3 regions of the Streptomyces sp. NPDC001351 genome follow, and region 3 is predicted to be linked to each of the others. Evidence: predicted binding sites of a transcription regulator. Region 3 holds the regulator's gene; each other region holds the start of a gene.
The links. The regulator HspR, encoded in region 3, represses chaperone genes until heat shock. The targets are predictions, from matches to a motif close to TTGAGNNNNNNNNNCTCAA.

Region 1: the regulator HspR is predicted to act here: its motif matches at 2,360-2,378, upstream of dnaK (molecular chaperone DnaK).
Region 2: the regulator HspR is predicted to act here: its motif matches at 3,005-3,023, upstream of lon (endopeptidase La).

What each region holds. Positions count from the first base shown of each region.
Region 1 is NZ_JBIAWS010000003.1:994,253-1,004,030, reverse strand. Features, by position in the region: gene ACFY1U_RS14740 (hypothetical protein) at 48-1,781, shown strand; gene ACFY1U_RS14735 (OsmC family protein) at 1,840-2,268, shown strand; gene dnaK (molecular chaperone DnaK) at 2,425-4,290, shown strand; gene narI (respiratory nitrate reductase subunit gamma) at 4,294-5,016, opposite strand; gene narJ (nitrate reductase molybdenum cofactor assembly chaperone) at 5,013-5,507, opposite strand; gene ACFY1U_RS14715 (SAM-dependent methyltransferase) at 5,879-6,676, opposite strand; gene ACFY1U_RS14710 (helix-turn-helix domain-containing protein) at 6,718-7,581, opposite strand; gene ACFY1U_RS14705 (helix-turn-helix domain-containing protein) at 7,697-8,533, opposite strand; gene ACFY1U_RS14700 (ADP-ribosylglycohydrolase family protein) at 8,564-9,640, shown strand; gene ACFY1U_RS14695 (4a-hydroxytetrahydrobiopterin dehydratase) at 9,769-9,778, shown strand, end outside.
Region 2 is NZ_JBIAWS010000002.1:856,367-866,144, reverse strand. Features, by position in the region: gene ACFY1U_RS09625 (lysozyme) at 1-495, shown strand, start outside; gene lon (endopeptidase La) at 568-2,982, opposite strand; gene ACFY1U_RS09615 (rhomboid-like protein) at 3,217-3,981, opposite strand; gene ACFY1U_RS09610 (spermidine synthase) at 4,415-5,092, shown strand; gene ACFY1U_RS09605 (response regulator transcription factor) at 5,225-5,962, shown strand; gene ACFY1U_RS09600 (ATP-binding protein) at 5,959-7,065, shown strand; gene ACFY1U_RS09595 (multifunctional oxoglutarate decarboxylase/oxoglutarate dehydrogenase thiamine pyrophosphate-binding subunit/dihydrolipoyllysine-residue succinyltransferase subunit) at 7,357-9,778, shown strand, end outside.
Region 3 is NZ_JBIAWS010000004.1:240,333-250,110, forward strand. Features, by position in the region: gene ACFY1U_RS15940 (LuxR C-terminal-related transcriptional regulator) at 1-655, opposite strand, end outside; gene ACFY1U_RS15945 (circularly permuted type 2 ATP-grasp protein) at 922-2,466, shown strand; gene ACFY1U_RS15950 (alpha-E domain-containing protein) at 2,463-3,395, shown strand; gene ACFY1U_RS15955 (transglutaminase domain-containing protein) at 3,397-4,251, shown strand; gene ACFY1U_RS15960 (sugar ABC transporter substrate-binding protein) at 4,314-5,429, opposite strand; gene ACFY1U_RS15965 (PA14 domain-containing protein) at 5,722-7,380, shown strand; gene ACFY1U_RS15970 (heat shock protein transcriptional repressor HspR) at 7,458-7,904, opposite strand; gene dnaJ (molecular chaperone DnaJ) at 7,910-9,085, opposite strand; gene grpE (nucleotide exchange factor GrpE) at 9,143-9,778, opposite strand, start outside.

The sequences.
Region 1 (9,778 bases), on a different contig from region 3:
ACGGGCAGAAGAAGCGGGACCTCGCGGCCGAGGCGTTCGCGGCGGGGATGGCGCTGGTGGAGGCGAACCCGGCCCTCGCGGCCGTGGAGTTCGACGTCTGCCGCGACGAGGAGTGCGAGATCGCGCCCCGCGACGGACTCGTGGTCGTCGACTCCGCTGCCGACCTGCACGTCCACCCGCACCGGCTGGCCGAACCCGCCGCCTGGGCCTGGGCCCTCGCCCACGCCGTCCTGCACCTCGGCTTCGGACACGTCCCGGCGGCGAAGGGGGAGCGCACCCAGCCGGACCGCTACGACCTCGCCGCACGCTGCGTCGTCGTCAACCGCTTCCTGCTGAACTTCACCATCGGCGAGACCCCCGAGGCGCTGCCCGCCTCCTACCCCGACGGCGACGAGGAGCAACTCGCCGCGCGCTGGCGGCGGGACGGGCTCCCACCCGCGTACGAGCGCTGCGGCACGGCCGGCGGCGAGCCCGACCAGCTGCTCCTGACCTGGCACGGGTACTACGGCCCGCCCCCGGACCACCAGCTGGCGTTCGCCACCGCCCTGACCCGGACCGTGTCCGCGGCGATGGACATGGCGGGCGGCCGCCGCGACTCCCTCAGCGGGGAAGTCGCCCCGCAGCGCCCCTGGGAGCGGGCCCTGAGCTGGTTCATCTCCTCCTACCCACTGCTCGGCGGCATCGCGGCAGGCATCACACTCGTCGCCGACGCCGAACTCGCCCGCGCGCACGGCATCTCCGTGGCTGCGGTGAACGCCGAGGCCGGCGAGATCTACCTCAACCCGCTGCGCCGGTTCGAGGACGAGGAATGGCGGTTCATCCTCGCCCACGAGATGCTGCACGCCGCCCTGCGCCACGGCGACCGCTGCGGCACCCGCGACCACTACCTCTTCAACATCGCCTGCGACTACGTGATCAACGGCTGGCTGCAGGAGATGCAGGTCGGCACCATGCCGGAGGGCCTCCTGCACGACCCGGCCCTCACCGGCCTCTCCTCCGAGGAGGTCTACGACCGTCTCGTCGGCGACCTGCGCCGCATGCGCCGCCTGTCCACCCTGCGCGGCAAGGGCAGCGGCGACATGCTCGGCGCCCCGCTGGGCCCGCCCGGCGCGTACGTCGACCTCGACGAGTTCTACCGCCGGGGCCTGAGCCAGGGCCTGGACCTGCACCAGCAGCAGGAGCGCGGCTTCCTCCCCGGCGGCCTGGTCGAGGAGATCCGCACCCTCAGCCACCCGCCCCTGCCCTGGGATGCCCGACTGGCCCGCTGGTTCGACGAGTTCGTGCCCAGCCCGCAGCCCGTACGGACATACGCCCGCCCCTCGCGCCGCCAGGCCTCCACCCCCGACATCCCGCGCGCCGGCCGCTGCTTCCCGCCCGAGGAGATCGCCCGCTGCACCTTCGGCGTCGTCCTGGACACCTCCGGCTCCATGGACCGCACCCTCCTCGGCAAGGCCCTCGGAGCCATCGCCTCCTACGCCGAGGCCCGCGACGTCCCGGCCGCCCGCGTGATCTTCTGCGACACGGCCCCGCACGACGCGGGCTTCGTGCCGGTCACGGAGATCGCCGGCCGGGTACGCGTCCACGGCCGCGGCGGTACGGTCCTGCAGCCGGGCATCGACCTGCTGCACCGGGCGGACGACTTCCCACCGGGCGCGCCGGTACTGGTGATCACGGACGGCTGGTGCGACGTCCTGCGGGTGCGGCGCGAGCACGCGTATCTGATCCCGCAGGGGGCGCGGCTGCCGTTCACCGCGCGTGGGCCGGTGTTCCGGGTGCGGTGAGCCGGAATGTGATCGGATGGTGTCCTACAGGAACAGCCAGAATTCGAAGGGATTCATCGTGGCAACCACGCGCTCCGCACACACCGTCTGGGAAGGCAACCTGCTCGAGGGCAACGGTGTCGTCTCCTTCGACTCCTCCGGTGCCATCGCCGAGCAGCCGGTGACCTGGGCCTCGCGCTCCCAGGACGCGAACGGGAAGACCAGCCCCGAGGAGCTGATCGCCGCCGCGCACTCCAGCTGCTTCTCCATGGCGCTGTCGCACGCCCTGGCCGGCGCCGGCACCCCGCCCACCAAGCTGATCACCTCGGCCGACGTGAATTTCCAGCCGGGTGAGGGCATCACCGGCATCCACCTGACCGTCGAGGGCACGGTCCCCGGCATCGACAACGACGCCTTCGTCGCCGCCGCCGAGGACGCCAAGAAGAACTGCCCGGTCAGCCAGGCCCTCACCGGCACGACGATCACCCTGTCGGCCAAGCTCGCCTGACACCCGCCCGCGTCCCGGACGTCCTTCGGTGCCGCGCCCCCGACACAGGGGGCGCGGCACCGTCGTTTCCGGGTACCCGGAGTACGCGGCATTGACAACAGCGCACTCAAGTTTTGTGCTGGTGTGTGAGGAGTGCCCTGGCGGAAGGGGACGGAGATGGCACGTGCGGTCGGGATCGATCTGGGGACCACGAACTCGGTGGTGGCCGTGCTGGAGGGCGGCGAACCCACCGTCGTCGCGAATGCGGAGGGGGCCAGGACCACACCGTCGGTCGTGGCCTTCGCCAAGAACGGCGAGGTGCTCGTCGGGGAGGTCGCGAAGAGGCAGGCCGTGACCAACGTGGAGCGGACCGCCCGCTCCGTGAAGCGGCACATGGGCGACGCGAGCTGGCGCTTCCCCGAGCAGGGCTCCGTGGACGGCACCCGCTACCGGGCGCAGGAGCTGTCCGCGCGGGTGCTGCAGAAGCTGAAGCGGGACGCCGAGTCCTACCTCGGCGAGGACGTCACGGACGCCGTGATCACCGTACCGGCGTACTTCGACGACTCCCAGCGGCAGGCGACCAAGGAGGCAGGGGAGATCGCGGGCCTGAAGGTCCTGCGGATCATCAACGAGCCGACGGCCGCGGCCCTCGCCTACGGCCTGGACCGCGGCGAGGAGCAGACCGTGCTGGTCTTCGACCTCGGCGGCGGCACCTTCGACGTGTCGCTGCTGGAGATCGGCGACGGCGTCATCGAGGTCAAGGCCACCAACGGCGACACACACCTGGGCGGCGACGACTGGGACCAGCGGATCGTCGAGCACCTCGTCAAGAAGTTCAAGGGGCAGTACGGCATCGACCTCGCGGGCGACAAGATGGCCGTGCAGCGGCTGCGCGAGGGCGCCGAGAAGGCCAAGATCGAGCTGTCCAGCTCGTCCGAGACGACGATCAACCTCCCCTACATCACCGCCTCCGCCGAGGGGCCGCTGCACCTCGACGAGAAGATGACCCGCGCCCAGTTCCAGGAGCTCACCGCCGATCTCCTCGACCGCTGCAAGACCCCCTTCCACCAGGCGGTCAAGGACGCCGGCATCAAGCTTTCCGCGGTCGACCACGTCATCCTCGTCGGCGGCTCCACCCGGATGCCCGCGGTCACCGACCTGGTCAAGGAGCTCACCGGCAAGGACCCGCACAAGGGTGTCAACCCCGACGAGGTCGTGGCCGTCGGCGCGGCCCTCCAGGCCGGCGTCATCCGCGGTGACGTCAAGGACGTGCTGCTCCTCGACGTCACCCCGCTGTCCCTCGGCATCGAGACCAAGGGCGGCATCATGACGAAGCTCATCGAGCGCAACACGACCATCCCGACCCGGCGTTCGGAGATCTTCACCACGGCCACCGACAACCAGCCCTCGGTGGGCATCCAGGTCTACCAGGGCGAGCGCGAGATCGCCGCGTACAACAAGAAGCTCGGCGTCTTCGACCTCACGGGTCTGCCCCCGGCCCCGCGCGGGGTCCCGCAGATCGAGGTCGCCTTCGACATCGACGCCAACGGCATCATGCATGTGTCGGCCAAGGACCTCGCCACCGGCCGCGAACAGAAGATGACGGTGACCGGCGGCTCGGCGCTCCCCAAGGACGACATCGACCGCATGATGCGGGAGGCCGAGCAGTACGCCGAGGAGGACCGAAAGCGTCGCGAGGCCGCCGAGACCCGCAACCAGGCCGAACAACTCGTCTACCAGACGGAGAAGTTCATCCGCGAGAACGAGGAGCGGATCCCCGCCGACACCAAAGCGGAGGTGGAGGCGGCCGCCACGGAACTCAAGGGCCTGCTGGAACACAACGCCGACACCAACGAGTTGCGCACCGGCGTCGAGAAACTCGCCACCGTCAGCCAGAAGATGGGCCAGGCCATGTACGCCCAGGCCGACCAGGGCGCCTCCGGAAGCGGCACCGAACAGCAGACGTCACCACAGGACGAGGAGGGCGTGGTCGACGCCGAGATCGTCGACGAGGACCGCGACACGAAGGGCGGCGCGGCCTGACCGTCACACGCCCGTCTTCTCCCAGCCCCGCCGCTCCGGCCGCGGTCCCAACTGCCTGGGCTCGCGGCTGCGGTGGGCCACGTACGGGCGGAACAGGTACTGCACCGGCACGCTGAACACATGGACCAGGCGGGTGTACGGCACCAGCGCGATCAGCGCCATGCCGATCGTCGCGTGGACCCGGTACAGCACCGGCACGCCCTCCATGAGGTCCGTCCTCGGCTGGAGCGTGAACAGGCTGCGGGCCCAAGGGGCGATGGACGCACGGTAGTTGTAGCCGTCGCCGGAGACATGACTGAGCTTGGCGGCCATGCCCAGCCAGATGGCGGCGATCAGGACGACGTACATGAGCTTGTCGTTGACGGTCGTCGCCCGGAACACCGGGGCGTGCGTGCGGCGGCGGTGGATGAGCAGCAGGATCCCGGCGACGGCGAGCGCGCCGGCCACCGTGCCGCCGTAGAGCGAGAACAGGTGGTACGTGTGCTCGCGGGCGCCGATCGAGTCGGTCCACGACCGGGGGACGAACAGGCCCACCAGGTGGCCCGCCAGCACGAAGAGGATGCCGTAGTGGAAGGCCGGGGAGGCGATGTTCAGCAGCTTCGACTCGGACACCTGCGACGAACGCGTGGACCAGCCGTACTTGTCGTAGCGGTAGCGCCAGATCAGGCCGGCGACGAGCAGGGCGAAGGCGGCATACGGCAGAACGCCCCACAGGAGCGTGGTCATGAGCGAACCTCCGTGTGGGGGATCGGCAGGGTGGCGCACACGGCATCCAGGACGGATGCGTACGGGGTACCGAAGTCGGTGAGCCGGGCCCGCAGCCGCCCGAGGCCCCCGCGGTGTTCCGTGAGGAGGTCCGTGTCGCCGGTGCGGGCCGCGAACTCCAGTACCGCGGGCAGGAAGTCGGGCGGTTCCTCGCCGGTGAACTCCAGGCCGGCGGCGCGGTAGACGTCCTTGAAGCGGACCAGCGACCTGCCGCGCCGCCGGGTGTCGCCCTCCCGCCACCAGCTCAGACAGAGGCTGTGCCGGTTCTTGAAGTCGAAGACCTGGACGTAGTGGGCGGCCAGTTCGCCGGGCGGGGTGAGGGCCGCGTGGTCGGTGAACTCCCGCAGCTGCGGGGCCGCCTCGCGCAGCAGGGGCAGCCGGGCGCGGAAGCCGTCGTCGGGATAGGTCAGGCAGAGCGCTGCCGCCTGGTACAGCACGGCGTCCGAGGGCATCAGGCCTCCTTGGTCTCGTCCGTGGTCCGGCGTCTTCGCAGGGCGTGGAAGTGCGCCACCGACACCAGCGGCAGACGGCTGGATGCCGGCCCGGGCGAAGACGGGGGCTCCGGGCCGGGCGAGAGCCTCGTGGTACAGCTACGGCAGACGCCCCTGACGCAGCCGCGGGGTTCGCACTCGGGCCGGTCGGGGGCGGTGGCTGCGGACCGCAAGAAGCATCTTGCGCGCAGCAGCGCCGCTCCCGGCCCGGCGGGCGTTGTTCGCGGTTCGGCCACCTGCGTCGCTCCCTTGCTCACCCCGTGCTTCGACGCTAGGGGCGGGCGGAGGAACGCACCTGTTCATGGCGCCCGTATGGGTGCTCGTGCACGACGTCAGGGCTTGCGGGCGACCCCCGCGTACACCGGAACGATGCCCTCCGTCTGCGCCGCCACGTCCTCGGCCTCCGGCCGCCACCCGGTCACCGGGATCACGCCGGGGCCGAGCAGCTCCAGGCCCTCGAAGAAGCGCTGGAAGTCCGTGATCGAGCGGGGGAAGAGCGGGGTGCCGCTCGCGCGGAAGGCGCCCGCCGCCTTCGCGATGGCCTCCGGATTGAGGTCGGGGGTGACCTGCGAAAGGATCAGATGGCTGCCCGGGGCGAGCGCCGCGACGTACTTCGCCAGGAGGTCGTGGACGCCGTCGTCCAGGTAGTGGGTCAGCGCCACCAGCGACAGCGCGACCGGCTGTGCGAAGTCCAGGGTCTCGGCGGCCTGCCGCAGCAGGGTGTCGATGTCCCGCACGTCCGCGTGCACATACTCCGTGCGGCCCTCCTCGGAGCCGCGCAGCAGTGCCTGGGCGTGCCGCAGCACGATCGGGTCGTTATCCGCGTACACCACCCGGGACTCCGGCGCCACGGCCTGCGCCACCTGGTGCAGATTGGGCTCGGTGGGGATGCCCGTGCCGATGTCCAGGAACTGGCGGATCCCGGCCTCGGCGACGGTGCGGACGGCCCGGTGCATGAACCGCCGGTTGGCCCGCGCCCCGCGCACCGCGCTGTTGTCCACGGCGAGGATCTTCCGGGCCAGCTCCTCGTCCACCGGGTAGTTGTCCTTGCCGCCCAGCAGCCAGTCGTACACGCGGGCGGGGTGCGGCCGGCTGGTGTCGATCTGCGGTGCGGCGTCGGATCCGGTCATGCGGGGTCTTCTCCTCCGGTCGGACAGGTGTAGTGGGTGGCTCAGAAGTCCTCGCGGTGCTCCCGCAGGATCTTCTTCGTGCGCTGGGCCGACGCGGCCCGCGCCGTCATGTGGTCGAGGACCTCCAGATGCGCGGAGACCTCCGTGCGCGAGTCGAGGTACAGGGCACCGGTCAGATACTCGGTGAAGACCATGTCGGGCAGCTCGGGCTCGTCGAAGCGGAACAGGGTGAAGGGTGCGTACGTCCCCGGGTGCGGGCCGTCCTTGAACTCGGCGATCTGCAGCGTGACCCGGTCCCGCTCGGCGAACTCCAGCAGCTTGTCCAGCTGCTCGCGCATCACCTCGCCGCGGAAGCTCACCGGGCGCCGCAAAACCGTTTCGTCCATGATCACCCACAGATGGGGCGGATCCGGGCGGTCCAGCAGCCGCTGCCGCGCCATCCGCAGCGACACATGCCGCTCGATGGTCTCCGGACCGGTCTGCCCGACGGTGCCCGCCTCCATCACCGCACGTGCGTAGTCCTCGGTCTGCAGCAGCCCGGGCACGAAGTGCGGCTCGTAGGAGCGGATGATGCCGGCGGCGCCCTCGAGGCTCACATACAGGCTGAACCAGTCCGGCAGCACGTCGTGGAAGCGCTGCCACCAGCCCGGCCGGTTGGCCTCCTCGGCCAGGGCGACGAACGCGGCCGCCTCGTCGTCCGGGACGCCGTACGTCTCCAGCAGCACCTGGACGTACGGGATCTTCAGGGCGACCTCGGCCATCTCCATCCGCCGTACGGTCGCGGGGGCCACCCGCAGGACGCGTGCGGCCTCCTCCCGCTTGAGCTGTGCCGCCTCGCGCAGTTCCTGCAGGCGTCTGCCGAGCACCACCTGGCCCACGGTGGGCGCGGGACGCCGCTCACTCACGCCACGCCTCCCCTACGCGCCGAAGCAACCGCGCAGTAGTGTGTCATGTTCCGCCGCCAGTCTCACGGGTTCCGGGAAGAGGCGCTCGCCACGCGGGCCGTCCGGCGGACGTCCGTCAGGGCATCAGCGACTGGAGGTACTTGACCGTCGCCGGGTCGGCCGGAAGAAGCGTCTCGATGGCCAGTTCGGCGACCGTCACGTCCATGGGCGTGTTGAAGGTGGAGATGGACGAGACGAAGGACAGCGTCCGGCCCTCGTGCTCGATCTGCATCGGGAGCGCGAAGTAGGGGACGGGTTCCGCCGGTTCGGGGCCCTGACTGTGTTCCCGCTGCGGCACCGGGTAGGCCGCCACCTCCTCGTACAGCGCCCGCAGTGGTGCGGAGCGGTGCAGGGCGATCTCCCGTTCCATCTGCGCGAGCAGATGTCCGCGCCACTCCGGGAGGTTGCGGATGCGCGGCGCGAGGCCCTCGGGGTGCAGCGTCAACCGCATGGCGTTCAGCGGGGGTTCGAGCAGGGACTCCGCGACGCCGTCCAGGAACATCGTCATGCCCCGGTTGGCCGCGACCACGTCGTACACCGAGTCGACGACGAACGCCGGGTAGGGCTCGTAGCACTGGATGAGGCGTTCCATGCCCTGGCGCAGGGCGTCCAGCTCGGGCGAGTCGAGCGGGGTCTCCGGGTAGTGCGGGGCGTAACCGGCCGCCAGCAGCAGGGAGTTGCGCTCGCGCACCGGGACGTCGAGATGCTCGGCGAGCCTGAGCACCATCTCCTCGCTCGGCCGCGAACGGCCCGTCTCGATGAAGCTGATGTGCCGCGCCGAGGAGTCGGCCCGCAGCGCCAGCTCCAGCTGACTCACCCGGCGGCGCTCGCGCCAGGACCGCAGGAGGGGGCCGACGCTCTTGTCGGAGGGGCCGGTCGTGGAGGTGGCGGTTCCGGTCGCGACAATGGCCATACGTACGACCGTAGTCGAGGAGCGCAGCAGATGACCTGGCCGTTGAAGCCGACCTTGGAGACCGCCGCGGTGTACCGCGCCCGAGTGCGTGGCTGTCTGTTGGGCGGGGCGATCGGTGACGCCCTCGGCTATCCCATCGAGTTCAACTCCCTGGACCGTATCCGTGCCCTCCACGGCGAACGCGGGGTGACCGGGTTCGTGCCCGGTGCGTACGGCGCGCTGGGCCTGGTCAGCGACGACACACAGATGACCCTGTTCACCGTGGAGGCCCTGATCCAGGCGCACGCCCGGGAGCGGATGAGGGGGATCGGCGGCGCCTGGTCGCACATGCTGCTCCAGGCGTACGAGCGCTGGCTGGAGACCCAGTCGAAGCCGGGCCCGGAGCAGGGCGGCGCCCCGACGGGCGGTCTGATCGACGAGCCCTGGCTGTACTCCCGCCGCGCGCCCGGCAACGCCTGCCTCTCCGGGGTCGCCCAGAAGTACGCCCCCGACCCGTCGCTCTCGCTCGACGGCAGGCCGGGCCGGGTCAACCCCGACTCCAAGGGCTGCGGCACGGTGATGCGCTCGGCCCCCTTCGGCCTGATCAACTCCGCCGAGGGGGCCTTCGCGATGGCCGCCCGCGGCGCCCAGATCACCCACGGTCACCCCACCGGCTACTACGCGGCGGGCGCACTGGCCGCGATCGTGGCGTACGCAGTGGACGGGGACTCCCTGGAGGGCGCGGTGCTGCGCACACTTCGCCTGCTGGCCCGCCACCCCGGCCACGAGGAGACGACCGCCGCCCTGGAAGGAGCCCTCGACCTTGCCGCGCAGGGGGCGCCGACCGCGGAGAAGCTCCAGTCCCTCGGCGCGGGCTGGGTCGCCGAGCAGGCCCTCGCGATGGGCGTCTACTGCGCGCTCGTCGAGCCGGACGTCAAGGAGGCCCTGCTGCTGTCCGTCAACCACTCGGGTGACAGCGACTCCACCGGCTCCATCTGCGGCAACCTCCTCGGCGCCGTACACGGAGACGTCGGCCTGCCGCACGAGTGGGTGGAGCGGGTCGAGGGCAGGCCCCGGATCGCCGCGATCGCGGACGACCTGGCGGCGGAGCGCCTGCACGAGTGGTGAGCGGGCAGCCGTTCCCCGGCCCTCCGGAGGGTTCTCCGGCCCGCCCCCGGGAACCCTTCTGACCAGGACCGCAGTCAGTTGCTGTGGCACGCTGAAGAAGCACCCGGTGCCGAGGAAGGAGCGAGCCCATGCCCGTCG
Region 2 (9,778 bases), on a different contig from region 3:
CAGCAGTACAACGGCTCGTACAACGTCGGCATGATCCGCGGTGCGTACCACTTCGCCACCCCCGACACCACCAGCGGCGCGACCCAGGCGAACTACTTCGTCGACCACGGCGGCGGCTGGTCCAGGGACGGCAAGACCCTCCCCGGCACCCTCGACATCGAGTGGAACCCGTACGGCGCCGAGTGCTACGGCAAGTCGGCGAGCGCGATGGTCAGCTGGATCGCCGACTTCCTGAACACGTACAAGGCGCGCACGGGCCGGGACGCCGTGATCTACACGGCGACGAGCTGGTGGAGCGACTGCACCGGGAACTACGCGGGCTTCGCCTCGGCCAACCCGCTGTGGATCGCTCGGTACGCGTCGGACGCCGGGACGCTGCCGGCAGGCTGGGGCTACTACACGATGTGGCAGTACACGTCGTCCGGGCCGACCGTCGGTGACCACGACAAGTTCAATGGAGCGCTGGACCGGGTGCAGGCACTGGCCAACGGCTGAGCCGTCGATACGCAGGGCGAAGGCCCGGGCCTCCCTCACGGGACCCGGGCCTTGCCTGTCCGGTGGCGTCCGTCACGCCGCCACCGGAACCTCCGGCTTCGCGTCGCTAGTGGCGGGCGCGAGGGCCAGCTCCAGGACCTGGCGGACGTCGGTCACGGCGTGGACGTCGAGCTTGTCCAGCACCTCCGCCGGGACGTCGTCCAGGTCGGCTTCGTTGCGCTTCGGGATGATCACCGTGGTGACACCCGCCCGGTGCGCGGCGAGCAGCTTCTGCTTCACGCCGCCGATGGGCAGGACGCGGCCGGTCAGCGAGACCTCGCCGGTCATCGCCACGTCCGTGCGGACCAGGCGCCCGGACAGGAGGGACGCCAGGGCCGTCGTCATCGTGACGCCCGCGCTCGGGCCGTCCTTCGGGACCGCGCCCGCCGGGAAGTGGATGTGCACTCCACGGTCCTTCAGGTCCGCGACCGGCAGCTCCAGTTCGGCTCCGTGGCTGCGCAGGAAGCTCAGCGCGATCTGCGCCGACTCCTTCATCACGTCACCCAGCTGACCGGTGAGCGTCAGGCCCGCCGCACCCGTCTCCGGGTCGGCCAGGGACGCCTCCACGTACAGGACGTCGCCGCCCGCGCCGGTGACCGCGAGACCGGTCGCCACGCCCGGGACCGCCGTGCGGCGCTCCGCCGGGTCCTGGGCGGACTCGGGCACGTGGTGCGGCCGTCCGATCAGGCCGCGCAGGTCACCGTCCGTGATGGTGAACGGCAGCTCACGGTCGCCCAGTTCGTGCTGCGCCGCGACCTTGCGGAGCAGCCGGGCGATCGAGCGCTCCAGGGTGCGGACGCCCGCCTCGCGGGTGTACTCGCCGGCGAGCTTGCGCAGCGCGCTCTCGTCGATGGTGACCTCGTCCGACTGCAGCCCCGCACGCTCCAGCTGACGCGGCAGCAGATGGTCCCGGGCGATGACGATCTTCTCGTCCTCGGTGTAGCCGTCCAGGCGGACCAGCTCCATGCGGTCGAGCAGGGCCTCCGGGATGGCCTCAAGGACGTTCGCCGTGGCGAGGAAGACGACGTCGCTCAGGTCGAGTTCGACCTCCAGGTAGTGGTCGCGGAAGGTGTGGTTCTGCGCCGGGTCCAGGACCTCGAGGAGCGCGGCCGCGGGGTCGCCGCGGAAGTCCGAGCCCACCTTGTCGATCTCGTCGAGCAGGACGACCGGGTTCATCGAACCGGCCTCCTTGATGGCGCGGACGACACGGCCGGGCAGCGCGCCGACGTACGTACGGCGGTGGCCGCGGATCTCCGCCTCGTCACGGACACCGCCGAGGGCGACCCGGACGAACTTGCGGCCCATGGCGTGCGCGACGGACTCGCCGAGCGAGGTCTTGCCGACGCCGGGCGGGCCGACGAGGGCCAGTACGGCACCGCCGCGGCGGCCGCCCACGACGCCGAGGCCCCGCTCGCTGCGGCGCTTGCGTACCGCCAGGTACTCGGTGATGCGCTCCTTCACGTCCTCCAGGCCCGCGTGCTCGGCGTCCAGGATCGCCTTGGCGCCCTGGATGTCGTACGCGTCCTCGGTGCGCTCGTTCCACGGCAGTTCGAGGACGGTGTCCAGCCAGGTGCGGATCCAGGAGCCCTCCGGGGACTGGTCGCTGGACCGCTCCAGCTTGTCGACCTCCTTGAGCGCCGCCTCGCGGACCTTCTCCGGCAGGTCGGCGGCCTCCACGCGGGCGCGGTAGTCGTCGGACTCCTCGCCGTCCTGCTCGCCGTTGAGCTCCCGCAGTTCCTTGCGTACGGCTTCCAGCTGGCGGCGGAGCAGGAACTCGCGCTGCTGCTTGTCGACGCCCTCCTGGACGTCCTTGGCGATGGTCTCGGCAACGTCCTGTTCGGCGAGGTGGTCGCGCAGATGCTGGGTGGCGAGCTTGAGGCGGGCGACCGGGTCGGCGGTCTCCAGCAGCTCGATCTTCTGATCGGTGCTCAGGAAGGGCGAGTATCCGGAGTTGTCGGCCAGGGCGGAGACGTCGTCGATGGCCTGCACCCGGTCGACCACCTGCCAGGCGCCGCGCTTGCGCAGCCAGGCGGTGGCAAGGGCCTTGTACTCCTTGACCAGCTCGGTGACGTGACCGGGCAGCGGCTCGGGCACGCTCTCGTCGATCCTCGTCCCCTCGACCCACAGCGCCGCACCCGGGCCGGTGGTGCCCGCGCCGATCTTCACGCGGCCGCGGCCGCGGATCAGGGCGCCCGGGTCACCGTCGGCGAGCCGGCCGACCTGCTCGACGGTGCCGAGCACACCCGTGCCCGGGTACGTCCCGTCAATGCGTGGCACCAGCAGGACCTTGGGCTTTCCCGGCTCGGAGCGGGCGGCGGCCTGGGCGGCCTCCACCGCGGCGCGTACGTCGGTGTCGTTGAGGTCCAGCGGAACCACCATGCCGGGCAGCACGACCTCGTCGTCGAGCGGCAGCACGGGCAGGGTGAGCGGTGTGGACGTCGATGCCATGATCTACCCTCCGGCAGTCAAGTTGAGTTATGCCGACTCAATGCATGGCGCTCCGCCAATGTTCCCGGGACCCCGTTCGCTGTCAGCGATCACGGCGGTGAGGTGGGCGTTTACTGGGGGCTGCCGCCCCCAGACCCCCGCTTCGGCCCTCAAGGGGCCTTGTCCTCAAACGCCGGACGGGCTGAGAAGACACAACGCCGGGCGAGGTGAAAAGAATCCGCGATCGAGCGGCAGTCAGGCCGTGGTCGTGCGGTACCAGCGGCGGATCATCGGCCAGGTCGCGATGCCTATGGCCAGGGAGATCAGGTGGCCCCAGTTGCTCAGCGGGTCCGTGAACTCGATCAGGTCTTCGACCAGCATGCCGCCGAACAGGACCAGCACCGGCCAGCGCAGCCAGGGCGTGAGCAGCCCGGCCAGGGCGCCGACACTGGCGGCGACGCCGAAGCTGATGCCGTAGTCGAAGCGGTGCAGTGAGCTGTCGGGGAGGTGGCCGACGAGGACGGCAAGGCCGATGGGGACCTCGGTCGCGAGGGTGGCCAGGACATGGCCGAGCAGGAAGACGACGGCCGTGCGCGCCCCGCCTATCCGCCGCTCCAGCGCCGTCAGGACGAGCAGAAAGCAGACCACGTACGGCGACGCGATCCCGCCCGCGATCCACAGCGCGCTGGCGAGCAGCACCAGCACGGGCGTCTGCACGAGGTGTGCGACGTCGGTGCTGGAGGCCTGGAGCAGGGTGTCGACGAGGGACGGGGCGGCGTACGTGGTGATCAGTGTGGTGAGCGCGAGGACCGCCGCGTAGGCGAAGGTGAACGGCGTACCGGTGGGGGTCGGCAGGAGGCGCCAGGGGCGGAGGGCGCGTACCGCGGGGAGCGGCACCTGCACGGTCGGTACGGCGACGGTGACCGCGCCGCGCTGACGCGGCATACCGTCGAGAAGTTCGGACACGTCGGGAAGGGGCGCGACCGAGGGTTCATTGTCGGCCGTCGCGAGGGGTTCCACGGTGCGGCGCTCCTTCCGTTGCGCCCCACCCTTCGCAACCACAGGGGTCCCTGTCTGTGACCGACGCCACGCTGGAGGCGATTCATAGCAACCTCTCATGCTTTTCCTGCGTCAGAGGACAACCCCTGCTTCCTGATTTCGTCCTCTACGGCCTCAGCGGGTCGACCTCCCTGGCGTGCGCCGCGCGGGTCGCGGGTCCCGGTCGCCGGTGCGGCGGACGGACGCCTCGCCGATGGCGCCGTCGCGGGGGGCAGAGGCGGAGGCCTGCAGCCGCCCGCCCCCCGTCCCCGGCCTGCGCCGAGCTCCAACGCCATCCCCCGCCGCAGCAGTTGAGCCCAGCACGTCCCCACGTCCCACGAACGGGTAATTCGCGGGGGGTGCGACCCCGGTAATTCCCCTGGCCGTAAACCCGAGTTCGTGCAGGATGGAGGCCATGACCGCCATCTACGACACCCCTGTGGTCCTGGACCGACGCGAGGGCCCGTACGGCGAGGTCGTGCTCCGCCGGCACGGCGAGTTGCTGCAGATCATCGCCAACGGCTGCTTCCTGATGGACACCTCGGACGGCCGCTCGGAGCGGCTCCTCGTGGACGCCGCGCTCGACGCCCTGGGCCCCCGCACGGCGCCGGACGTGCTGATCGGAGGCCTCGGCGTGGGCTTCTCGCTCGCACACGCGGCCGCCGACCCGCGCTGGGGCGCGATCACGGTCGTGGAGCGCGAGCGCGCCATCGTCGACTGGCACCTGAACGGCCCCCTCGCCGCCCTGTCGGCCGAGGCCGTCGCCGATCCGCGCACCCAGATCGTGGTGACGGATCTGATCGAGTACGTCCGTGAGACATCCGCCACTTATGACGCCCTCTGCCTGGACATCGACAACGGCCCCGACTGGACCGTCACCGAGGGCAACGACGATCTCTACTCGCCCGCCGGACTGACAAGCTGCGCAAGGGTGTTGAAGCCAGGCGGGGTGCTGGTGGTGTGGTCCGCGCAGCCCTCTCCGGATTTCGAAGAAACCTTGCGGAATGCCGGGTTCCAACAGGTGCGTACCGAAGAGATCCCGGTTGCCCGTGGCGTTCCCGACGTTGTGCACATCGCCGTCCGACCTGGATAGCCGTGGGACGGTGACTCCCCGTACTCTGCTTCTCTGGCGCAGATCATTCAAGCGTCAATCGCAAGCATGCGCAGGCATGAGCCAGGTAACGGATCACCCCACGGATTCCGGAAAGCAACTCAGGGGCGGGCGATGGAGCAGACCCACACATCCCACAACGGCACGACGGCGAGCCCGGGCGCGCAGCGCAGGGTCCTGGTGGTCGAGGACGACGCGACCATTGTCGACGCCATCGCGGCCCGCCTGCGCGCAGAGGGTTTCCTCGTGCAGACCGCGGGTGACGGCCCGGCCGCCGTCGACACCGCCGAGGCCTGGCAGCCCGACCTGCTGATCCTCGACATCATGCTGCCGGGCTTCGACGGCCTGGAGGTCTGCCGCCGTGTGCAGGCCCAGCGCCCGGTGCCGGTGCTGATGCTGACCGCGCGTGACGACGAGACCGACATGCTGGTCGGGCTCGGCGTCGGCGCCGACGACTACATGACCAAGCCGTTCTCCATGCGGGAGCTGGCCGCACGCGTGCATGTGCTGCTGCGCCGGGTGGAGCGGGCCGCACTGGCCGCCGCGACGCCCAGAAGCGGCATCCTGCGCCTCGGCGAGCTGGAGATCGACCACGCCCAGCGGCGGGTGCGCGTGCACTCCGAGGACGTGCATCTGACGCCCACCGAGTTCGACCTGCTGGTCTGCCTCGCGAACACCCCACGCGCGGTGCTCTCCCGTGAGCAGCTGCTTGCCGAGGTGTGGGACTGGGCGGACGCCTCCGGCACCCGTACGGTCGACAGCCACATCAAGGCGCTGCGCCGGAAGATCGGCGCCGAGCGGATCCGCACGGTGCACGGCGTGGGCTACGCGCTGGAGACCCCGACGCCATGAGCGGCGATCCGGCCGGCCGGAGAAGCCCCGGGGAGCCCTGGGGCGGTGTGAGCCCGTTCTCGATCAAGACCAAGCTGGGCGCGCTCGTCGTCATCGCGGTCCTGATCACCACCGGGCTGATGATGATAGCGATGCGCACGGCGACGGAGCTGCGCTTCATCACGGTCTTCTCGATGATCGCCACCCTGCTGATCACGCAGTTCGTGGCCCATTCGCTGACCGCGCCGCTGGACGACATGAACGCGGTCGCCAAGGCCATCTCGCACGGCGACTACACCCGCAGGGTGCGCGAGAACCGCCGCGACGAGCTGGGCGACCTGGCGCAGACGATCAACCGCATGGCCGACGACCTGGAGGCCCAGGACCGCCAGCGCAAGGAGCTGGTGGCGAACGTCTCGCACGAGCTGCGCACGCCCATCGCGGGCCTCAGGGCGGTGCTGGAGAACATCGTCGACGGTGTCTCCCCGGCCGACCCGGAGACCATGCGTACGGCCCTGAAGCAGACCGAGCGGCTCGGCCGGCTGGTGGAGACGCTGCTGGACCTGTCCCGGCTGGACAACGGGGTCGTACCGCTGCGCCGGCGGCGCTTCGAGGTGTGGCCGTACCTGTCGGGCGTGCTGAAGGAGGCCAACATGGCCGTGCCCGCGCGCGCGGGCATCGCCTCCGGCTCCGGCAGCCACACGCGCACGGACGTCCATCTGCACCTCGACGTGTCCCCACCGGAGCTGACCGCGCACGCGGACCCCGAGCGGATCCACCAGGTCGTGGCAAATCTCATCGACAACGCGGTCAAGCACAGCCCGCCGCACGGCCGCGTGACCGTGAAGGCGCGGCGCGGCGCGCTGCCGGAGTCGCTGGAGCTGGAGGTGCTGGACGAGGGCCCCGGCATTCCGCGCTCGGAGTGGCACCGGGTCTTCGAGCGGTTCAACCGGGGCGGCGCGGGCGCCTCCAACGGCCAGGGCGGCGACGGCGGTACGGGGCTGGGCCTCGCGATCGCCCGCTGGGCCGTCGACCTGCACGGTGGCGGGATCGGAGTGGCCGAATCCGAGCGGGGCTGCCGGATTCTCGTCACCCTCCCGGGAGAGACATCCGTTCAAAGTTGACGTAAAGTCCGAACCGGAGCCTCAAGATCCACCGGGGTCCGCCCCGGTGGACACGTGTGATCAGGCACACGCCCGCACGCAGCGCGTGCAGGGCCTGCCTCGGCGTTTCCCGTCACCCTCGCTCCGTACCGGAACCGCGTTTGTTTCCCGCCATTTCCAGGCCCGAAACGCGGTTTCCGATGTGACTTACGCGACGATGAACCTGCCCGGCCTGACCTTCCGGGTCTTGGGGGCGTAGCCTTTATTCCCGCTGTCCATCACCTTGTGAAGCGGAAGAGGGCGGTTGCCGCCGTGTCGCCACAGTCCCCCAGTAACTCGAGCATCTCGACCGACGCAGACCAAGCGGGCAAGAACCCCGCTGCGGCGTTCGGCCCCAACGAGTGGCTCGTCGACGAGATCTATCAGCAGTACCTCCAGGACCCGAATTCGGTAGACCGAGCCTGGTGGGACTTCTTCGCCGACTACAAGCCGGGCGCGCCTGCCGCCTCGGCTCCGGCGGGTACTGCGGCCGCGGGGGCCGCAGAGACCTCCACCCCGGCAGCACCGGCGCCCGCCCCGGCTGCGCAGGCCCCGGCCGCCCCCGCGGCGCCCGCCCCGGCTCCCGCGGCCCCGAAGCCCGCGGCCGCCGCTCCGGCGCCCGCTCCCGCGAAGGCCGCCCCGGCTCCGGCGAAGCCCGCCGCCAAGGCCGCGCCCGCGACCGAGGCCGCCGACGGCCCCGAGCTGGTGACCCTGCGCGGTCCCGCCGCCGCCGTCGCGAAGAACATGAACGCCTCCCTGGAGCTGCCCACGGCCACGTCCGTGCGCGCGGTCCCGGTGAAGCTGCTGTTCGACAACCGCATCGTCATCAACAACCATCTCAAGCGCGCCCGGGGCGGGAAGATCTCCTTCACGCACCTGATCGGCTACGCGATGGTGCAGGCCATCAAGACGATGCCGTCGATGAACTGGCACTACGCGGAGAAGGACGGGAAGCCCACCCTCGTCAAGCCGCCGCACGTCAACTTCGGCCTCGCGATCGACCTGGTGAAGCCCAACGGCGACCGCCAGCTGGTCGTCGCGGGCATCAAGAAGGCCGAGACGCTGAACTTCTTCGAGTTCTGGCAGGCCTACGAGGACATCGTCCGCCGCGCCCGCGACGGCAAGCTGACGATGGACGACTTCACCGGTGTCACGGTCTCCCTGACCAACCCCGGCGGCCTCGGCACCGTCCACTCGGTGCCGCGTCTGATGCCCGGCCAGTCGGTGATCATGGGCGTCGGCTCCATGGACTACCCGGCGGAGTTCCAGGGCACCAGCCAGGACACCCTGAACAAGCTCGGCATCTCGAAGGTCATGACGCTCACGTCGACCTACGACCACCGGGTCATCCAGGGCGCCGCCTCCGGCGAGTTCCTGCGGATCGTCGCGAACCTGCTGCTCGGCGAGAGCGGCTTCTACGACGAGATCTTCGAGGCCCTGCGCATCCCCTACGAGCCGGTCCGCTGGCTCAAGGACATCGACGCCTCGCACGACGACGACGTCACCAAGGCCGCCCGGGTCTTCGAGCTGATCCACTCCTACCGGGTCCGCGGCCACGTCATGGCCGACACCGACCCGCTGGAGTACCGCCAGCGCAAGCACCCCGACCTGGACATCACCGAGCACGGCCTCACCCTGTGGGACCTGGAGCGCGAGTTCGCCGTCGGCGGCTTCGCCGGCAAGTCCCTGATGAAGCTGCGCGACATCCTGGGCGTGCTGCGTGACTCGTACTGCCGCACCACCGGCATCGAGTTCATGCACATCCAGGACCCGAAGCAGCGCAAGTGGATCCAGGACCGCATCGAGCGCCCGCACTCCAAGCCGGAGCGCGAGGAGCAGCTGCGCATCCTGCGCCGGCTGAACGCGGCGGAGGCCTTCGAGACCTTCCTGCAGACGAAGTACGTCGGCCAGAAGCGCTTCTCCCTGGAGGGCGGCGAGTCCGTCATCCCGCTGCTCGACGCGGTCATCGACTCCGCCGCCGAGTCCCGCCTGGACGAGGTCGTCATCGGCATGGCCCACCGCGGCCGCCTGAACGTGCTCGCCAACATCGTCGGCAAGTCGTACGCGCAGATCTTCCGCGAGTTCGAGGGCAACCTCGACCCGAAGTCGATGCACGGCTCCGGCGACGTGAAGTACCACCTGGGCGCCCAGGGCACCTTCACCGGCCTGGACGGCGAGCAGATCACGGTCTCGCTGGCCGCGAACCCCTCCCACCTGGAGACGGTCGACCCGGTCATCGAGGGCATCACCCGCGCCAAGCAGGACATCATCAACAAGGGCGGTACGGACTTCACCGTCCTGCCGGTCGCCCTGCACGGTGACGCGGCCTTCGCGGGCCAGGGCGTGGTGGCCGAGACCCTGAACATGTCGCAGCTGCGCGGCTACCGCACCGGCGGCACGGTCCACATCGTCATCAACAACCAGGTCGGCTTCACCGCCGCCCCGGAGTCCTCCCGCTCGTCGATGTACGCGACGGACGTGGCGAGGATGATCGAGGCCCCGATCTTCCACGTGAACGGCGACGACCCGGAGGCCGTGGTCCGCGTCGCGCGGCTGGCCTTCGAGTTCCGCCAGGCGTTCAACAAGGACGTGGTGATCGACCTCATCTGCTACCGCCGCCGCGGTCACAACGAGTCGGACAACCCGGCCTTCACCCAGCCGCTGATGTACGACCTGATCGACAAGAAGCGCTCGG
Region 3 (9,778 bases):
GGATGAACGCCACCGTGCGGTCGAAGAGGATCAGCCGGTCGATCACCTCGTCGAGGGTGCGAGCCTCGACCGAACCACCCATCAGCTCCAGGTAGTTGAGCAGTCCCTGCCCGTGCCGGGCCACATGGGTGTACAGGTCGCGCATCCGCACGCCCCGCCCGCGCAGCGCCAGCGCCCGGTGCAGGCCCTCGGTCAGCTCGTGCTCGGGGCGGATGCCGCCGGGCTGGACGGTGAGGACCTCCGTGGTGCACGCCTCCGTCGCCTGGTCCATGGCGGCCTGGATACGGGAGAGCCCGTCGAGGACGCGGATCGCGGCGCCCTCGCCGACGCCCGGGCCCGCCTGCGTGGCGGGGCCGAGGCCCGCGTACCGCTCGACGGCGGCGACCGCCGCGCCCACGCGTCGCTGGCTCGCGCTGACCTCGTCGTACACCCCGCGCAGCAGTCTGGTCATGACCTCCTGCGGGGACGTCGGGACCAGCCAGTCCATGTCGTCGGGGTCCGGGTGCAGCAGGGCCAGCTCCAGCAGGCACGGCACCGGTTCGGCGTCCCGGCGCGCCACCCGGCCCCGCCGTACGGCCCGGGAGTACACGCGGTCCCCGGCGTCGCACAGCCGGTCGGCACCGTGCGGATGCTCATCCGTCCCGTGCCCGGCCATCGCCCATCCCACCCCCGGTTCCACCGTCTGTCGCAGCGCAACTATGCGCGGCCCGGACCAGCTCCGCAACACGGCTCGGCCCGAAGCGAGCGGCCAAAACCCCCCATACGTCCGGCTATTTCCGGCCCTCCGCCGGGCGGCTTGCAACAACCTGACGGTGCTGCGCACTGAGGGGGCACGGGCACACCCGCGGAGCGACTGCCCGCGCAAGCTCGCGGAAATACGCCAGTGATCACCCCGTTACGCCCCGCCTCTAACGTCCCCTCATGGCGGACATATTTGACGCATACGCGTTGGCCGACGCGTGGGACGAGATGTTTGAGCGGCCGGGTGAGGTCAGGACCGCCTATGAGCCGGTGCTGGCTGCACTTCAGCCGATCGAACCGAGTGAACTGAGGTTCCGGGCCGACCAGATGGCCAGAGCCTTCACGGACCGGGGCGTGACCTACGCCTTCGCGGGCGAGGAGCGGCCCTGGCCGCTGGACCTGGTGCCGCGCATCCTAGACGCCCTCGAATGGGATCTCATACAACGCGGGGTGAGCCAGAGAGTCAGGGCCCTGGAGGCCTATCTCGCCGACGCCTACGGGCACTGCCGCGCCTTCGAGGACGGCGTGGTGCCCTGGCGGCTGCTGCTCAACTCCCCGCACTTCCACCGGGCGGCACAGGGCGTCGAACCACCGGGCGGCGTCCGTATCCATGTCGCGGGCATCGACCTCGTGCGGGACGAGGCCGGGGACTTCCGGGTGCTGGAGGACAACGTGCGGGTCCCCAGCGGGGTCTCGTACGTCATCGAGAACCGCCGGGCCATGACCCGGATCTTCCCGTCCCTGTTCGCGGAACAGCACGTGGTGCCGGTCGACGGGTACGCGCAGAAGCTGCTCGCCGCCCTGCGGGCCGCCGCCCCCGACGGTGTGCAGGACCCGCGGGTCGTGGTCCTCACCCCGGGCCCGAGCAACGCCGCCTACTTCGAACACGCCCTGCTCGCCCGGCTGATGGGCGTGCAGCTGGTCGAGGGGCACGACCTGGTCAGCCGGAACAACCGCGTGTGGATGCGCACCACGCGCGGCGAGGTGCCCGTCCATGTCGTATACCGGCGCCTGGACGACGACTTCCTCGACCCGCTCCACTTCCGGCCGGACTCGGTGATCGGCTGCCCCGGCATCATGGGCGCCGCCATGGCGGGCAACGTCACACTCGCGAATGCCGTGGGCAATGGGATCGCCGACGACAAGCTGCTCTACACCTACGTTCCGGACCTGATCCGCTACTACCTCTCCGAAGAACCGATCCTCCCCAATGTCGAGTCCTACCGGCCTGATGAGCCAGGACAGTTGGAGGCGGTACTCGACCAGATCGACCGGCTGGTCATCAAGCCCGTGGACGGCGCCGGAGGGCAGGGCATCGTGATCGGCCCGAAGGCCGACAAGGACACCCTCGAACGCACTCGCAAAGCCGTCATCGCGGACCCGCGCGGCTTCATCGCCCAGCGGCCCGTCGCCCTGTCCACCTCCCCCACCCTCGCGGGCGAGCGCTTGGCACCCCGCCACATCGACCTCAGGCCCTTCGCGGTGAACGACGGCAACGATGTCTGGGTGCTGCCCGGCGGGCTGACCCGCGTCGCCCTCCAGGAGGGCAACCTGATCGTCAACTCCAGCCAGGGCGGCGGCTCCAAGGACACCTGGGTGATCGCGGAGGGCCCCGCCGAGCAGCCGGCGCCCGAACCGGCCGGCGCGCTGCCCTCCGTCGCCCCGCGCCGGCTCGGACCCGACGGCACCCGTGCCGTCGTACAGGAAGGGGCCCAGCAGCAGTGAACGACGTGATCCTGTCCCGGATAGCCGAGGCCCTGACCTGGACCGGCCGCTATGTCGAGCGCGCCGACGCCACGGGCCGCATCCTCGACGCGTATCTGCACCGGCTGCTGGAGGACCCCTGGCGCGACGAGGACGCGGCCTGCCGGTCGCTGTACGCGATCCTCGGCATGGACGCGGGAGCCGGGCCCTGCGACATGCAGCAGGTCCTGGACCAGCTGGCCTTCGACGCCCGCTCGACGGGCTCCATCGAGGGGGCGCTGGGCGCCGCCCGGCTGAACGCGCGCAGCGCCCGTGAGGCCATCTCCTCCGAGATGTGGGAGTGCCTCAACTCCACCTGGCACGCGCTGGCCGACCAGCGGATGGCGGCCCGCCGTACCGGCCCGTACGCCTATCTGGAGCTGGTGCGCCGCCGGGCCGCGCTCTTCTTCGGGCTCGCCGACTCGACCATGAGCCGGGACGACAGCTGGCGGTTCGTGGTGCTGGGGCGCAGCCTGGAGCGGGTGGACATGACGGTACGGCTGCTGTCGGTGCGCGTGCTGGACGCCGTGCACGCGCCCGACTGGCCGACGCTGTTGAGCGCATCGGGCGCCGATGAGGCGTATGCCCGTGTGTACGGCGGTTTCGGCGACACCCCGCGGGTGGCCGAATTCCTGCTCCTGGACCGGGACTTCCCGCGCTCGGCGCTGCATGCGCTCACGACGGCGGAGGAGTGCCTGACGGCGCTCGGCCGGCCCCGCCAGGACCCCGCGCGCCGCCCCATCGGGCGGCTGCGCACCCGCCTCGAATATCTGGACACGCACGCTCTGGAGAACCAGCTGCCCGCGCTCCTCGGTGACCTGCAGCAGGCCTGCATGGCGTCCGCGGACGCGGTGGCCGAGCGGTTCTTCCCGTACCAGGGGCCCATCGAGTGGGCCCAGGAAGGAGCGTGAGATGACCGCCGAACGCGCACGCCGCCTCCGTATCGAGCACACCACCCGGGTCTCCTACGCCCAGCCCGCGGCCTCCTCGCACAACGAGGTCCGCATGACCCCGCTGACGCTGCCGGGCCAGACCACCCTGGACGCGCGGGTCACCGTCAACCCCACGACCTCCACCTGGTCGTACTGGGACTACTGGGGCACCCAGGTCACCGGCTTCGACCTGATGGACCCGCACGGCGATCTCACCATCACGGCCTCCAGCCTGGTCGAGACCTCCCCGCCGGAGGCGCTGCCGCCCGCGCCCAGCTGGGCGGAGGTCGCCGAACGCATCGCGACCACCCGCCTGTTGGAGTTCGCGAGCCCGACCGGCCGTACGACGGTCCCGGCGAAGCTCGTGAAGAAGGCGCGGAAGGCGGCGGCCGGCCTCGACCCGCACGAGACGGCGGTCGCGGTCTCCGCCCTGGTCGCCGACCGGGTGTCGTACCTGCCCGGCGCCACCAGCGTGAACACCTCGCCCGCGGAGGCCTGGGAGCAGGGCGCGGGTGTCTGCCAGGACATCACCCATCTCACCGTGGCCCTGCTGCGGGGCGTGGGGCTGCCGGCCCGGTACGTCTCCGGCTACCTCCACCCGGAGCGCGAGGCCGAACTCCACCGGCCCGTCGCCGGGCAGAGCCACGCCTGGATCGAGTACTGGGCGGGCGACTGGTGCGGCTACGACCCCACCAACCGCACCCGCGCCGACGAGTCCCATGTCGTGGTGGCCCGCGGCCGCGACTACGACGACGTCACCCCGCACAAGGGCATCTACCGGGGTGTGGCGGGCGGTCCGCCGGACGTGTCGGTGGTGTTCACGCGGGTGGGGTGACCACCACCGACGGCAAAGGGCCGGGGCGCGGCCGCCCCGGCCCTCTCGCGTACCGCCTCCGGCTACTTGAGGCCGATGGCCGAGCACTCCGAGGCGAACTTCGACGTGCAGATCTGGGAGACCGTGTAGATGCCGTCCGCGACGACCGTCGACTTGATGTTCTTCCTCGTCAGCGCGGTCACGGTGACGAGCTGCGCGGGGATGCCCTTGTCGGTGGGGCTGTCGACGGTGTCCTGGGTGAGGGCCTCGAACTCGATCTCCTTGCCCTGCACCTTGGCCACCGCCATCTGCGCGGCCGCCGCGGCCTCCTGCGGGTACGACTTGTACACGCTCATGTACTGCTCGCCCGAGACGATCCGCTGCACGGCCGCGAGTTCCGCGTCCTGGCCGGTGAGCGGCGGCAGCTTGGTGACGCCGGCGTTCTCCAGGGCCTTGACGATGCCGCCGGCCATGCCGTCGTTGGCGGAGTAGACGCCGGCGATGTTGTTCTTGCCGATCGCCGCGATGGCCGCCTTCATGTTGGCCTGGGCGTTCTTCGGGTCCCAGTCCTTGGTGTCGTACGACTCGGCGATCGTCACCTTGCCGTTGAGCTCGGACAGGGCGCCCGCCTTGAACTGCTTGGCGTTCGGGTCGGTGGGCGAGCCGTTCATCATGACGATCTTGTCGGAGGTGTCGGCGTTGCTGCCGAGCGCCTCCAGCAGGGTGCGGCCCTGGACCTCGCCGACGAGTTCGTTGTCGAAGGAGATGTACGCGTCGATCGGGCCCTCGGCCAGCCGGTCGTAGGCGATGACCGGGATGCCGGCGTCCTTCGCCTTCTTCACCTCACCGGCGATGGCGTGCGAGTCCACGGCGTCCAGCAGGATGATGTCGACCTTGTCGTCGATCATCTTCTGCATCTGGGCCGCCTGCTTGGCCGCGTTCTGGCCGGCGTTCTTGTAGTCGACCTTGCCCTGCTGCCTGGTGAGCGCGGCGACCTGCTTCTTGATGATGGGGTAGTCGAAGTTCTCGTACCGGGTGTTGGCCGTCTCCGGCAGCAGCAGTCCCACGGTGACGTCGTTGCCCTTCGTGGGGCTCGCCGAGCTGCTGTCCCCCGACACGTTCAGCACGCCGCAGGAGGAGAGCGACAGAGTCATCGTGGACGCTGCCACGGCGATGGCGGTACGACGCGTGGGACGCATGGTGCTCACTTCTGATGCCTTCCGGACGCGGGCGCAACGTGCGACCCGGGTGACTGAAAAGCCAACGCGGACCGGCCCCCGGGCGTCAAGCGCAACTACTTAACGAGTGCGCAACGCAACACTCCGCCGACCATGTAAAGGCATGACGGAAACGCCTCCAAAGGTTCTTTACGGACTCTCCATGCAACGACAGGCAATCGGAAGGCAAAGATCCGTACAACCAACGCGATTCCTCACGAGTCATGATCACGGCAGCTTCCACCAGCCGTTCCCCTCCCGACCAGAGGACCGAATGATCCCAGCCAGACGCACGACCGCCGCGGCCACGACCGCCGTCGTGCTCTCCACCGCGGCCGGTCTGCTCTCCGCGACGACCGGTCCTGCCGCCGCAGCGACCACCTGCGCCTCGCCCGTCTTCAAGCGCCAGTTCTTCGCGAACACGTCGTTCTCCGGCACCCCGAAGAAGACGGACTGCGACTCCTCGATCGACCAGAACTGGGGGACCTCCGCCCCCGCCGCCGGCCTCCCGAGGGACAACTTCGGCGTCCGCTGGACGGTGACGAGGGGCTTCGGCTCGGGTGGCCCCTTCGCCCTGCCGGTAGCCACCCAGGACGGCATCCGCGTCTACCTGGACGGCGTGCGCAAGGTCGACCTCTGGAAGAACGTGTCCACGACGGTGAAGAAGACCGTCGACATCACGATCCCCTCCGGCAAGCACACCTTCCGCGTCGACTACGTCAACTGGACGGGCACAGCGAACGTCTCCTTCGCCTACAAGCCCCGCACCTCCGCCGACGTCGACAAGGTCAAACCCCTTGCCCCGACGGGGACTTCGGTCGCGTACGACCCGGCGACCGGGAAGGCGAAGCTGACCTGGCCGAAGAACAAGGAGATGGACCTCGCGGGCTACCGCGTCTACCGGCGGCTCAAGGGCACGTCGTTCGGCGCTACGCCGCTTGCGACGACGACCTCGACGTCGTACACCGACACGAGCCTGCCGGCGACGGGCGACACGTACTTCTACGAGGTGCGTGCCTACGACAAGGCGGGCAACGCCTCCGCGGGTTCGGCCGACCAGGGCGTGACGACCGCCGACCGTACGGCGCCCGGACAGGTCACCGGCCTCACGGCGAAGGGCACCACGGCGGGCAACACGGTCGCGTGGGAAGCCTCTTCGGCGGCGGACGTCCACCACTACGAGGTGTGGGGCGCGCCGGAGGGACAACAGGACCTGGACGGTCCCGAGACGGTGTTCGGGACGTCCTTCTCGGACGTCACCGCCGGGACGGGCACGGCGTACACCTACAAGGTGCAGGCGGTGGACGGCGCCGGGAACATCTCCCCGGTCTCCGGCCCGGTGACGGCCACGCGCCCCGAGCCCGGCGCCACGCCCGCCCCGACCGGGCTCACCAGCGCCCTCCACGACGACCGGACCGAGATCCACTGGGATCTCCCCGAGGACGCCCCCCAGTACCGTGTCTACCGCCGCACCGACGGCGGCTGGACCGCCCTCGGGGACCTGCACGGCGGCTGGTGGGAGGACCGCCTCGCTCCCGCGGGCAAGGCGTCCTACTACGTCGTCGCCGTGGACGCCGGCACGGGCGCCGAGTCCGCGCCCTCCGCGGAGATCACCGTCGACCGGCTCGCCAAGGCCACCCCGACCGGCCCGAACGCACCGCGGCTGACGCTGGTCAGGGCGGGGATTCCCGCCCGGCAGGCCGTCCAGGTGACCGCCGCGCCCGGCGCGGGCGACGAGGGACGGGTCCTGAAGGGCTACTCCTGGGAGATCAGCGGCGCCTGCGGCGACAGCGGCACCCGGCTGTCCACCACCGGCTCCCTCTCCTGGACGCCGCCCTACAACGGGCCGTGCACGGCCACCGTGTACGCCGTGGACCCCTACGGGCGGCAGAGCGAGCAGAGCTCGTCGCTGGAGTTCTTCGTCGGCCGCTGACACCGGCCACCGACAACGGCCCGGCATACGGAAGGGGCCCGGAGGTTCGGCCTCCGGGCCCCTGTCACACATGCACGTCAGTCCTGCTGCCGCTTGGGCCGCCACACCACCAGCGCACTGGTCTGCTGGACCTCCTGATACGGCACCAGGTCGCGGCGGTACGACGCGTGCACCGCCGCCTCGCGCTGCTGCATCGCGGCTGCCGCGCCCTCGACCGCCGCCTGGAGTTCGGCGACGCGCTGCTGGAGCGCGGCGACCTGGTTCTCCAGTTCGATGATCCGCTTGATGCCCGCCAGGTTAATGCCCTCGTCCTGCGACAACTGCTGGACCGTGCGCAGCAGTTCGATGTCGCGGGCCGAGTAGCGGCGGCCGCGGCCGGGGGTGCGGTCGGGCGAGACCAGGCCGAGGCGGTCGTACTGGCGCAGGGTCTGCGGGTGCAGTCCGGAGAGCTGGGCCGCCACCGAGATGACGTAGACCGGGGTTTCCTCAGTCAGCTCGTACGGGTTGCGTCGACGGCCGTCCATCGTGGTCATGCTCCCTTCGCGGCCTTGAACAGCTCCGCCCGCGGGTCCTCGCCCGCGGTCGCCTCGCGATACGCCTCGAGTGCGTCACGAGCCTTCCCCGTCAACTCCGCCGGGACACTCACCTCTACGGTGACCAGGAGGTCGCCGCGGGTGCCGTCCTTGCGGACCGCGCCCTTGCCGCGGGCGCGCATGGTGCGGCCGTTGGGCGTGCCCGGGGGCAGCTTCAGGGTGACGGGCGGGCCGCCCAGGGTGGGGACCCTGACCTCGCCGCCGAGCGCCGCCTCCGCGAACGTCACCGGGACGGTGACGGTGAGGTTGTCGCCCTTGCGGCCGAACACGGGGTGCGCGTCGACATGCACCGTGACGTACAGGTCGCCCGCCGGGCCGCCCCGCTCGCCCGGTGCGCCCTTGCCGCGCAGCCGGATGCGCTGGCCGTCCGACACCCCGGCCGGGATGCGGACCTGCATGGTGCGCGAGGACTTGGCGCGGCCCGAGCCCTTGCAGACCTCGCAGGGGTTCTCCGCGATCAGGCCGCGGCCCTTGCAGTCCGGACAGGGGTCGGTGAGCGAGAAGCCGCCGCCGGAGCCCCGCGCGACCTGGCCGGTGCCGACGCACGTCGGGCACACCCGCGGGTTGCCGTTCGCGTCGCCGGTGCCCGAGCAGGCCTTGCAGGGCGCCTGCGAGGACATGCGCAGCGGGACCGTCGCCCCCTCGATCGCCTCGGTGAAGCTGAGGCTGACCTCGGTGTCGATGTCCTGGCCGCGCCTGGGCTGCACCCGGGTGGTGCCGGAGCTGCCGCGGTTGAACAGGCCCCCGAAGACGTCACCGATTCCGCCGCCGAAGCCTCCGGAACCCCCGCCCTGGGCGCCGCCTCCGAAGAGGTCGCCCAGGTCGAAGTTGAAGGAGCCGCCGCCCGCGCCCGGCCCGGGGCGGAAGCCGCCGTTGCCGAAGAGGGCGCGGGCCTCGTCGTACTCCTTGCGCTTCTTGGGGTCGCCGAGTATGTCGTTCGCCTCGGAGATCTCCTTGAAGCGCTCCTCGGCCTTGGCGTTGCCCTTGTTGGCGTCCGGGTGGTTCTCGCGGGCGAGCTTCCGGTAGGCCTTCTTGATCTCGGCCTCGGTGGCGTCCTTGGGGACGCCGAGGACCTTGTAGTAGTCCTTCTCGATGAAGTCCTTGGTGCTCATCCCCGACGCCCCTCCTCTCTCATCGATACAGCGGTCGGTGCTGCGACCGGTTCAAGCTCAGCCCTCGTCCGGGCCACCGCTCTCCTTGTCGTCGGCCGCCTCGGTCGCTTCTTCGGCCTTGACGGTCTGGGCGCCGGGCTGCGGTTCGGCGACGGCCACCCGCGCGGGGCGGATGGTGCGCTCGCCGAAGCGGTACCCGGGCTGCAGAATCGCCACGCAGGTCGTCTCCGTGACGTCCGGCGCGTACGAGTGCATCAGGGCCTCGTGGATCGTCGGGTCGAAGGGCTCGCCCTCCTTGCCGAACTGCTGCAGTCCCATCTTCGCCGCGACGGTCTCCAGCGACTCCGCGACGGACTTGAATCCGCCGACGAGTTCGCCGTGGTCCCGGGCGCGGCCGATGTCGTCGAGCACGGGCAGGAGCTCGGTCAGGAGGTTCGCGATGGCGATCTCCTTGACCGTGATCCGGTCCCGCTCCACCCGGCGGCGGTAGTTCTGGTACTCGGCCTGGAGCCGCTGGAGGTCCGCCGTGCGCTCACCGAGCGCCGTGCGCACCTGGTCCAGCTGGGCCGTCAGACCGGCGATCTGTGCTGCGTCCCCGGCCGGGGCCGCCCCCTCCCCCGAGGAGGGGGAGGCGGCCTGCGGCTCGGCGTCGTCGGGGGTGGCGCCGGAGGGGACGTCGGGCTTCTCGTCGAA